3 regions of the Sphingomonas sp. BL-S-28 genome follow, and region 1 is predicted to be linked to each of the others. Evidence: predicted binding sites of a transcription regulator. Region 1 holds the regulator's gene; each other region holds the start of a gene.
What was found. Region 1 encodes LexA, which represses DNA repair genes until DNA is damaged. Its sites were predicted from a motif close to GTTCCNCNCTTGTTCT; they were not measured.

Region 2: the regulator LexA is predicted to act here: its motif matches at 1,148-1,163, upstream of ACZ1JC_RS05450 (putative DNA modification/repair radical SAM protein).
Region 3: the regulator LexA is predicted to act here: its motif matches at 1,074-1,089, upstream of uvrA (excinuclease ABC subunit UvrA).

What each region holds. Positions count from the first base shown of each region.
Region 1 covers NZ_CM145483.1:51,376-53,643, forward strand. Annotated here, with positions in the region: gene ACZ1JC_RS00270 (ComEC/Rec2 family competence protein) at 1-957, shown strand, start outside; gene lexA (transcriptional repressor LexA) at 1,121-1,819, opposite strand; gene ACZ1JC_RS00280 (molybdopterin molybdotransferase MoeA) at 1,932-2,268, opposite strand, start outside.
Region 2 covers NZ_CM145483.1:1,296,920-1,299,187, reverse strand. Annotated here, with positions in the region: gene ACZ1JC_RS05450 (putative DNA modification/repair radical SAM protein) at 1-1,098, opposite strand, end outside; gene ACZ1JC_RS05445 (TolB family protein) at 1,495-1,794, shown strand; gene ACZ1JC_RS05440 (nuclear transport factor 2 family protein) at 1,852-2,268, opposite strand, start outside.
Region 3 covers NZ_CM145484.1:1,545,034-1,547,301, forward strand. Annotated here, with positions in the region: gene ACZ1JC_RS16070 (UrcA family protein) at 177-575, opposite strand; gene uvrA (excinuclease ABC subunit UvrA) at 1,101-2,268, shown strand, end outside.

The DNA of each region.
Region 1 (2,268 bases):
GCGGCGGTGCTTACATTGATCGCGGTGGCGAAGGCAGCGCCGGTGCGTCGTTGGATGGCGCCACGCGATGAAAGCGTGCCGATGCGAGTCCTGAGGTCGGCAGCGCTGATGCTGGTGACCGGTGTCGCGATCGACCTGGTTCTGATGCCGATTGCCCTTTATCATTTCCACCGTGCAGGCGTTTTTGGCGCGCTGGCCAATCTCGTGGCCATTCCGCTGACGACTTTCGCCGTCATGCCCCTTGTGGCCATTGCGCTCCTTCTCGACGTCGTCGGTCTTGGAGCGCCGGTATGGTGGCTTGCGGGCCACGCCATTGCGCTCCTTCTCGAACTTGCCCATGTCGTTGCGGATCTTCCCGGCGCGGTTCGCCTCCTTCCGGTGATGGGAGCGGGGCATTTTCTCCTTTTCGTCATAGGCGGTTTGTGGCTGGCCTTGTGGTCGGGGAAGGTGCGCTTTCTCGGTCTCGTTCCGGCGTTTGCGGGTGTCGCCGGATTGGCGCTGATCGTTCCTCCCGACATTCTGGTGAGTGGTGACGGCCATTATATCGGCATGGCGGTGGGGGATGGGCGACCGGCTATCCTGCGCGAGAGCAGGAGCGGCTATGCGCTGGACAATATGTTGGAAGTTGCCGGGCAGCGCGAACTGCCGCTCGCGCTGCCCGGACAGCATGAGGTCCGATGCAATGACGACTTTTGCGCGACCGCCTTCTGGCGAGGCGAGAGGATGTGGCATGTTCTGATCGCACGCAGCGATGCTTATGTGCCGATCCCTTCGCTGGCACGCGCCTGTGGCCGCGTGGATATCGTCATCGCAGATCGCTCGCTGCCGCAAAGCTGCAAGCCGCGATGGCTGAAAATCGATCGTCCCATGCTGAAGCAAACGGGCGGGATCGTCATAGATTTGAAAGGTCAGGCGCTGCGAACGGTGGCCCAAAGCCATGGCAGCCATGGCTGGTGAGATATTTGGAGGGGTTGATCCAACTGCCTCGGATCAACCCCTCCAACTCCCGTATGTCCCGTTTTCCGAACCATCCGGTGTTTTCACCCGATTGGAAAACACCCCAAGAATGCCGCGAGCCTGTGCGGCGATGCCAGTCCGGCGATCGGGTCCGTACCCCTTGTCAGTGATAGCGGCGCAAAATGCCTGCGAGCTTGCCCTGAACCTGCACTTCCCCGGCGCCGTAAATCTGGGGCTCGTATGCGGCGTTCGCCGGATCGAGCCGAACCTTTGGCCCTTCGCGGCGGAGATACTTGAGGGTGGCTTCCTCACCGCGGATGAGGGCCACCACGATTTCCCCATCGCGCGCCGTATCGGTGCGCTTAACAAGCGCCAGGTCGCCATCGAGAATACCGGCCTCGATCATCGAATCACCAGAAACCTCAAGCGCATAGTGATCCCCCGAACCCAGTAGGGCTGCCGGCACCGGCAGCATCGCCTGACCTTCGATTGCCTCGATCGGAACGCCGGCGGCGATGCGGCCGTGTAGCGGTATCTCGATTACGTCGTTGGCCGGTTCCGGAGCCCGTGGAGCCGTGCGCAGAGCAGCGGGCGCTTCTCGCGGTGTCGCAGGCGTAGTGGCGGCAGCAGGGCCCTTATTGGTCACATCGTCAGGCTGGCGAAGCACTTCAAGGGCGCGGGCCCGATTGGGGAGACGACGGATAAAGCCGCGTTCCTCCAGCGCCGAAATCAGCCGGTGAACGCCCGACTTCGATTTGAGGTCCAGCGCATCCTTCATTTCTTCGAAGCTGGGCGAGACCCCGCTCTCTTCAAGGCGCACCTGAATGAACCGGAGCAATTCGTGCTGCTTGCGCGTCAACATCTGGCTGCCTCACCTGCTTCGCCGAGATTGGCGGTCTGTTCCCTTCACGAAGAACACATGGAGGTTCGTTCGCGAACAATGAGGGAACAATTAAGCAACGAATCCGGTAACGTCAAGCAATACCGCCATTCTGGAGCAAGTACACCCAAACCGTATCCCCGCGATTGGCAGCGGGGGCGTTGGCGGGGCGATCGATAAGAACATTGCTTGTGGCCAGAGAGACCAAGGCGCTGCTGTCCTGCACGCTATGGGCGCTGACGGCTTCGCCATCCCAAAGGCCGCGCACGAATTCGCGTCGATCGCCGCTGGGCGGCAAGGCGTCGGCCAAACGGGCCAGCAACGGCATCGGTGCAGGCCTGCGGGCGCCGAGCAACGCGCGAAGAGCCGGCAACATGAAGTGGTATGCGGTTACGAGGCTGGAGACCGGATTCCCCGGCAATCCGATCACG
Region 2 (2,268 bases), 840 kb from region 1:
ATGCCGCCGCGCGATGATGATCGCGTCTACGGCTTTCACGCCCAGCCCCGGAACGCGCAGCATCGCCTCCCGCGGGGCGCGATTGAGGTCTACCGGAAAACTCTCCCGGAACTTGAGAGCCCAGGCCAGCTTTGGGTCGATATCCAGCGGCAACATGCCATTGAGATCGGTGGCCTGTTGCACCTCCTGCGGGGCGAAGCCGTAGAATCGCATCAACCAGTCCGACTGATAAAGGCGATGTTCGCGCATCAGGGGCGGGCGCGTCAGTGGCAGCACTGCGCTTGCTTCCGGGATTGGGCTGAAGGCCGAATAGTAGACCCGCTTGAGCGCGAAGCGATCGTAAAGCGAGCTGGCCTTGCCGACGATCTGCGCATCGCTGGCGCCATCGGCGCCGACGATCATCTGCGTTGATTGTCCGGCCGGTGCGAACTGGGGCGCCCGCGTGAAACGCCGGCTTGCGTCCCGCGCTTCCACTATGGCGCCGGAAAGCTTGTCCATGGCGCCTTCGATCACGCTGTCGTTCTTGTCGGGCGCCAGCCGGGCCAGACCGTCCCGGGTCGGCAGTTCCACGTTGATCGAGACGCGATCGGCCCAAAGTCCGGCTTGCGCCAACAGTTCGGGATCCGCCTCAGGAATGGTCTTCAGATGGATGTATCCGCGAAAATCGTGCTCCTCCCGCAAAATTCGGGCAACTTCGATGAGTTGCTCCATCGTGTGACTGGACGATTTGACGATGCCGGAGGACAGGAACAGCCCTTCGATATAATTGCGTCGGTAGAACGAGAGAGTGAGGTCCACGACCTCCTGCGGCGTGAACCGGGCGCGCCGCACGTTCGAGCTTTTCCGGTTGATGCAATAATGGCAGTCGAAGATACAATGGTTCGTCAGCAGCAGCTTAAGCAAAGAGATGCAGCGCCCATCCGGCGCATAGGCGTGGCAGATTCCCATCCCTTCAGTCGATCCGAGGCCCCGCCCGTCGCGGCTGTCACGCTTTGCGGTTCCGGACGAGGCACATGACGCATCGTACTTGGCCGCATCGGCGAGGATTTCGAGGCGTTCCTTGATCGACAGCTGGGCCTTGATCGCGAGTCGGGACATTTGTTCTTTATATGTTCCTTTCTGTCGCGGTGCAAGCGCGGGGCTCGTCGTTCCATCGATCTTCTATCGCCGCGCTTTGGCTGAGGGATGGTGTGCGGCCTGTATATAAAACCGTGCATGGACTACGACACGCATCCGCGAGAGTATCCAGTTGGGTAAATTTACTGGGTGATTGAAATCGGTAAGCACACCGACAATCCGAAATGAAATCGACAAATTGACTGTGAGAGTAATATTGTCATTACGAGCATGACGGGGATGCTATGCGTAATATGACTATAGTAGCATTTCTCGCGTTATCCTCGCGAGGCCGTTTCAGCTACGGTACCCACTCCGGCGCGCAGTGTCACCGATCCGCCAAGCCTGCATTCTCCAACAGTCGCGAACGCCGCAGCAGTGCCTCTCGATGACCTGGGCGTCGTTCGTGGCATAGTCGATGCGGCTTGGAACATCGACGGGCGGAAGGTGTTCCTGGTGACCAACCTCACCGGGCGATACTATTTGTCGAGCGTAGATGTCGCGGGCGGATGGCCGATCCAACTCATCCAGAGCGACGATGTCCAGGTCGATCTTGCACCATCGCCGGATGGCAAGGCACTCGTCTACGCGCAGGACGCGGGCGATAACGAATATTACGGCCTCTTCGTCATATCAATTGACGGGGGAGAGCGGCGGCGCCTTCCCTTCTTGCGCTGAACCATTTTGCTTCAAATCTCGATGGTGCCGTTTATGAGTTTACGGCCTAAACCATTTTCAGAGTCTTAGCTGGAGCCTGCTGTAGCTGGGATCGTCCGGAAAACGTCCGCCAATATCCAATCGCTGGCCGAGCAAACCCAAGCTCCAATCGGCGGAATCGGCATATTCGCGGAACCAGTCGGTCATCACCAGCCGCTCGATGATCCGCCACTCGTCGTTGCGCTTCTCGAAGCGATCAAGGTAGCGCCCCGCGCCGATCACATCCAGCTTGCGCCCGTCCACGGTGATACGGTGATAGCCGTAGAAGTAGGATTCGACGTCCGCGTGATCCCCGTGCATCGCAATCAGCACATTGCCGATCAGATGCATGGTCTGGTCCATCGACTGCATGGCCGGAAAGGCCCAGGCGATGAACTCCTCCGCATTGCCTTCGAAGTCCAGATGCTTGTCGACGACATCTGGCCAATAGGCGCT
Region 3 (2,268 bases), on a different replicon from region 1:
AACTCACCCTTGTAGAAGATCAGTTCCGCAGATGGGAAAGTCATTCCAACAGGAAGTAGTCTCTGGTGTGTGCGTGTTTGCGGTCGCTACGGCCGGGTTGCCGAAAGTTTCAGCAATTCGATCCATTCGTGCGACCTTCCGGCCCGGTTGTCGTCCGGGCCGGAGGTGCGCCGCCGTTACCGCATGGCAACAACGGCAAGTGTCGGCGTGCTGGCTGCGGCAAGGTTTTGCCCCTGCGCACGGGCGGCCATGTGCTGCGCGAAGAGTTCGTCGCGGGCTGCATAGGCCCGCGTAGTGGACTCGTCCCTGCAGTCCATCATGTGGCTCAATTCGTCCAGATTGCGCACGTCGGCGGTGCCGCAGACGGTGCGAACGGCGGAATCAAGCCGTGTTGTCAGTCGATCTCGGCCGGCCTCGCTGTCAAGGTTGAGGTCGTTGTAGGTCACGAAAACGTGCGGCACGTTCGGATCGATGACGCGGTTCTTCACGACGACGTCCTCCGCGGCGGCGGGCATGGCAAGGCCAAGCGCGGCCCCGAAAAGGACGGCGGAAGCGATCATGGAATTCCTGGACATTTTGGGTTCTCCTCCTTCAAGGGCACAGTCGCATGTCCCCGGAACATCGGTTCCACGGCGCATGTGCTGCGACGACCCTGTGCGATCTGAAAAAATCCCTCTCGCACAGATGCTTGGCGCACCTGTGCTCGATAAACCCCACACTCTCAATTCGATGCAAATGTCTGCCATCGGCCCGCAACGATCGCTTCGGCTCTCCCTTGCGCACGGTGTCTACTTATTTCAAATAGATCGTCGTTTAAGCAAGAAGCGAGTCGTTATTCTTTTCGGGCAGCCTTTTTATTGCTCATATGCATGACGCTTTCAAGTCCGCGGGCCGTCGGATCGGTGAACGGCATCTAGCGACCGATGGACGACATTCCGCCGCCGACGAACGGCATCGCGTGCGACACAACCCGCGTACATGGCTCTGTTGCAATCGGGACCGTCGTTCCCACATGGCGTCGCGAACCCGCGTCTTCACCGCGCATTTCTGGCTTGCGCCCGGCTTGCGCATCGCGAACAAATCTGGAACATACCTCCCCCATGAGTCTCTCCCACATCACCGTCCGCGGCGCCCGTGAGCACAATCTCAAGGGTTTCGACATCGAACTCCCGCGTGAGAAGCTGATCGTCATCACCGGCCTGTCGGGCTCGGGGAAATCCAGCCTTGCGTTCGACACGATCTATGCGGAAGGGCAGCGCCGCTATGTGGAGAGCCTCTCCGCCTATGCGCGCCAGTTCCTGGAGATGATGCAGAAGCCGGACGTCGAACATATCGACGGCCTCAGCCCCGCGATCTCGATCGAGCAGAAGACCACCAGCCGCAACCCGCGCTCCACGGTGGCGACGGTGACCGAGATCTGGGACTACATGCGCCTGCTCTGGGCGCGCGTGGGCATTCCCTATTCGCCCGCCACCGGCCTGCCGATCGAGGCGCAGACCGTCTCCAACATGGTCGACCGGGTGATGGAACTGCCGGAGGGCACCCGTGCCTACCTGCTCGCGCCGGTCGTGCGCGGCCGCAAGGGCGAATACCGCAAGGAACTGGCCGAGTGGCAGAAGGCGGGCTACACCCGCGTGCGCATCGACGGCGAACTCTACGCCATCGAGGACGCCCCCGCGCTCGACAAGAAGTACAAGCACGACATCGAGGTCGTGGTGGACCGCATCGCGGTGAAGGACGGCATCCAGACCCGGCTTGCCGACAGCTTCGAACAGGCGCTGAAGCTGGCCGAAGGGCTGGCCTATATCGACCTGGCCGACAAAAATGTCGCTGACGTCATCCCAGCGAAAGCTGGGATCGCTGGCAGTGGTGATGCGACTACAGCGACCCCAGCTTCCGCTGGGGCAGGGGGCAAGAAGAACCTCAAGGGCGCCGGCCTGCCGCCGAACCGCATCGTCTTCTCCGAAAAGTTCGCCTGCCCGGTCAGCGGCTTCACGATCGAGGAGATCGAGCCGCGCCTGTTCTCGTTCAACGCCCCGCAGGGCGCCTGCCCGGCTTGCGACGGACTGGGTGAGAAGCTGCTGTTCGACCCGCAGCTGGTTGTCCCGAACGAGCATCTCAGCCTCAAGCAGGGCGCCATCGTGCCCTGGGCCAAGTCGAATCCGCCTTCGCCTTATTACATGCAGGTGCTCTCCAGCCTGGCCGAGCACTTCGGTTTCGACCTCACCACCCCGTGGGACGCGCTGCAGACCGAGCTGAAGATCGTCA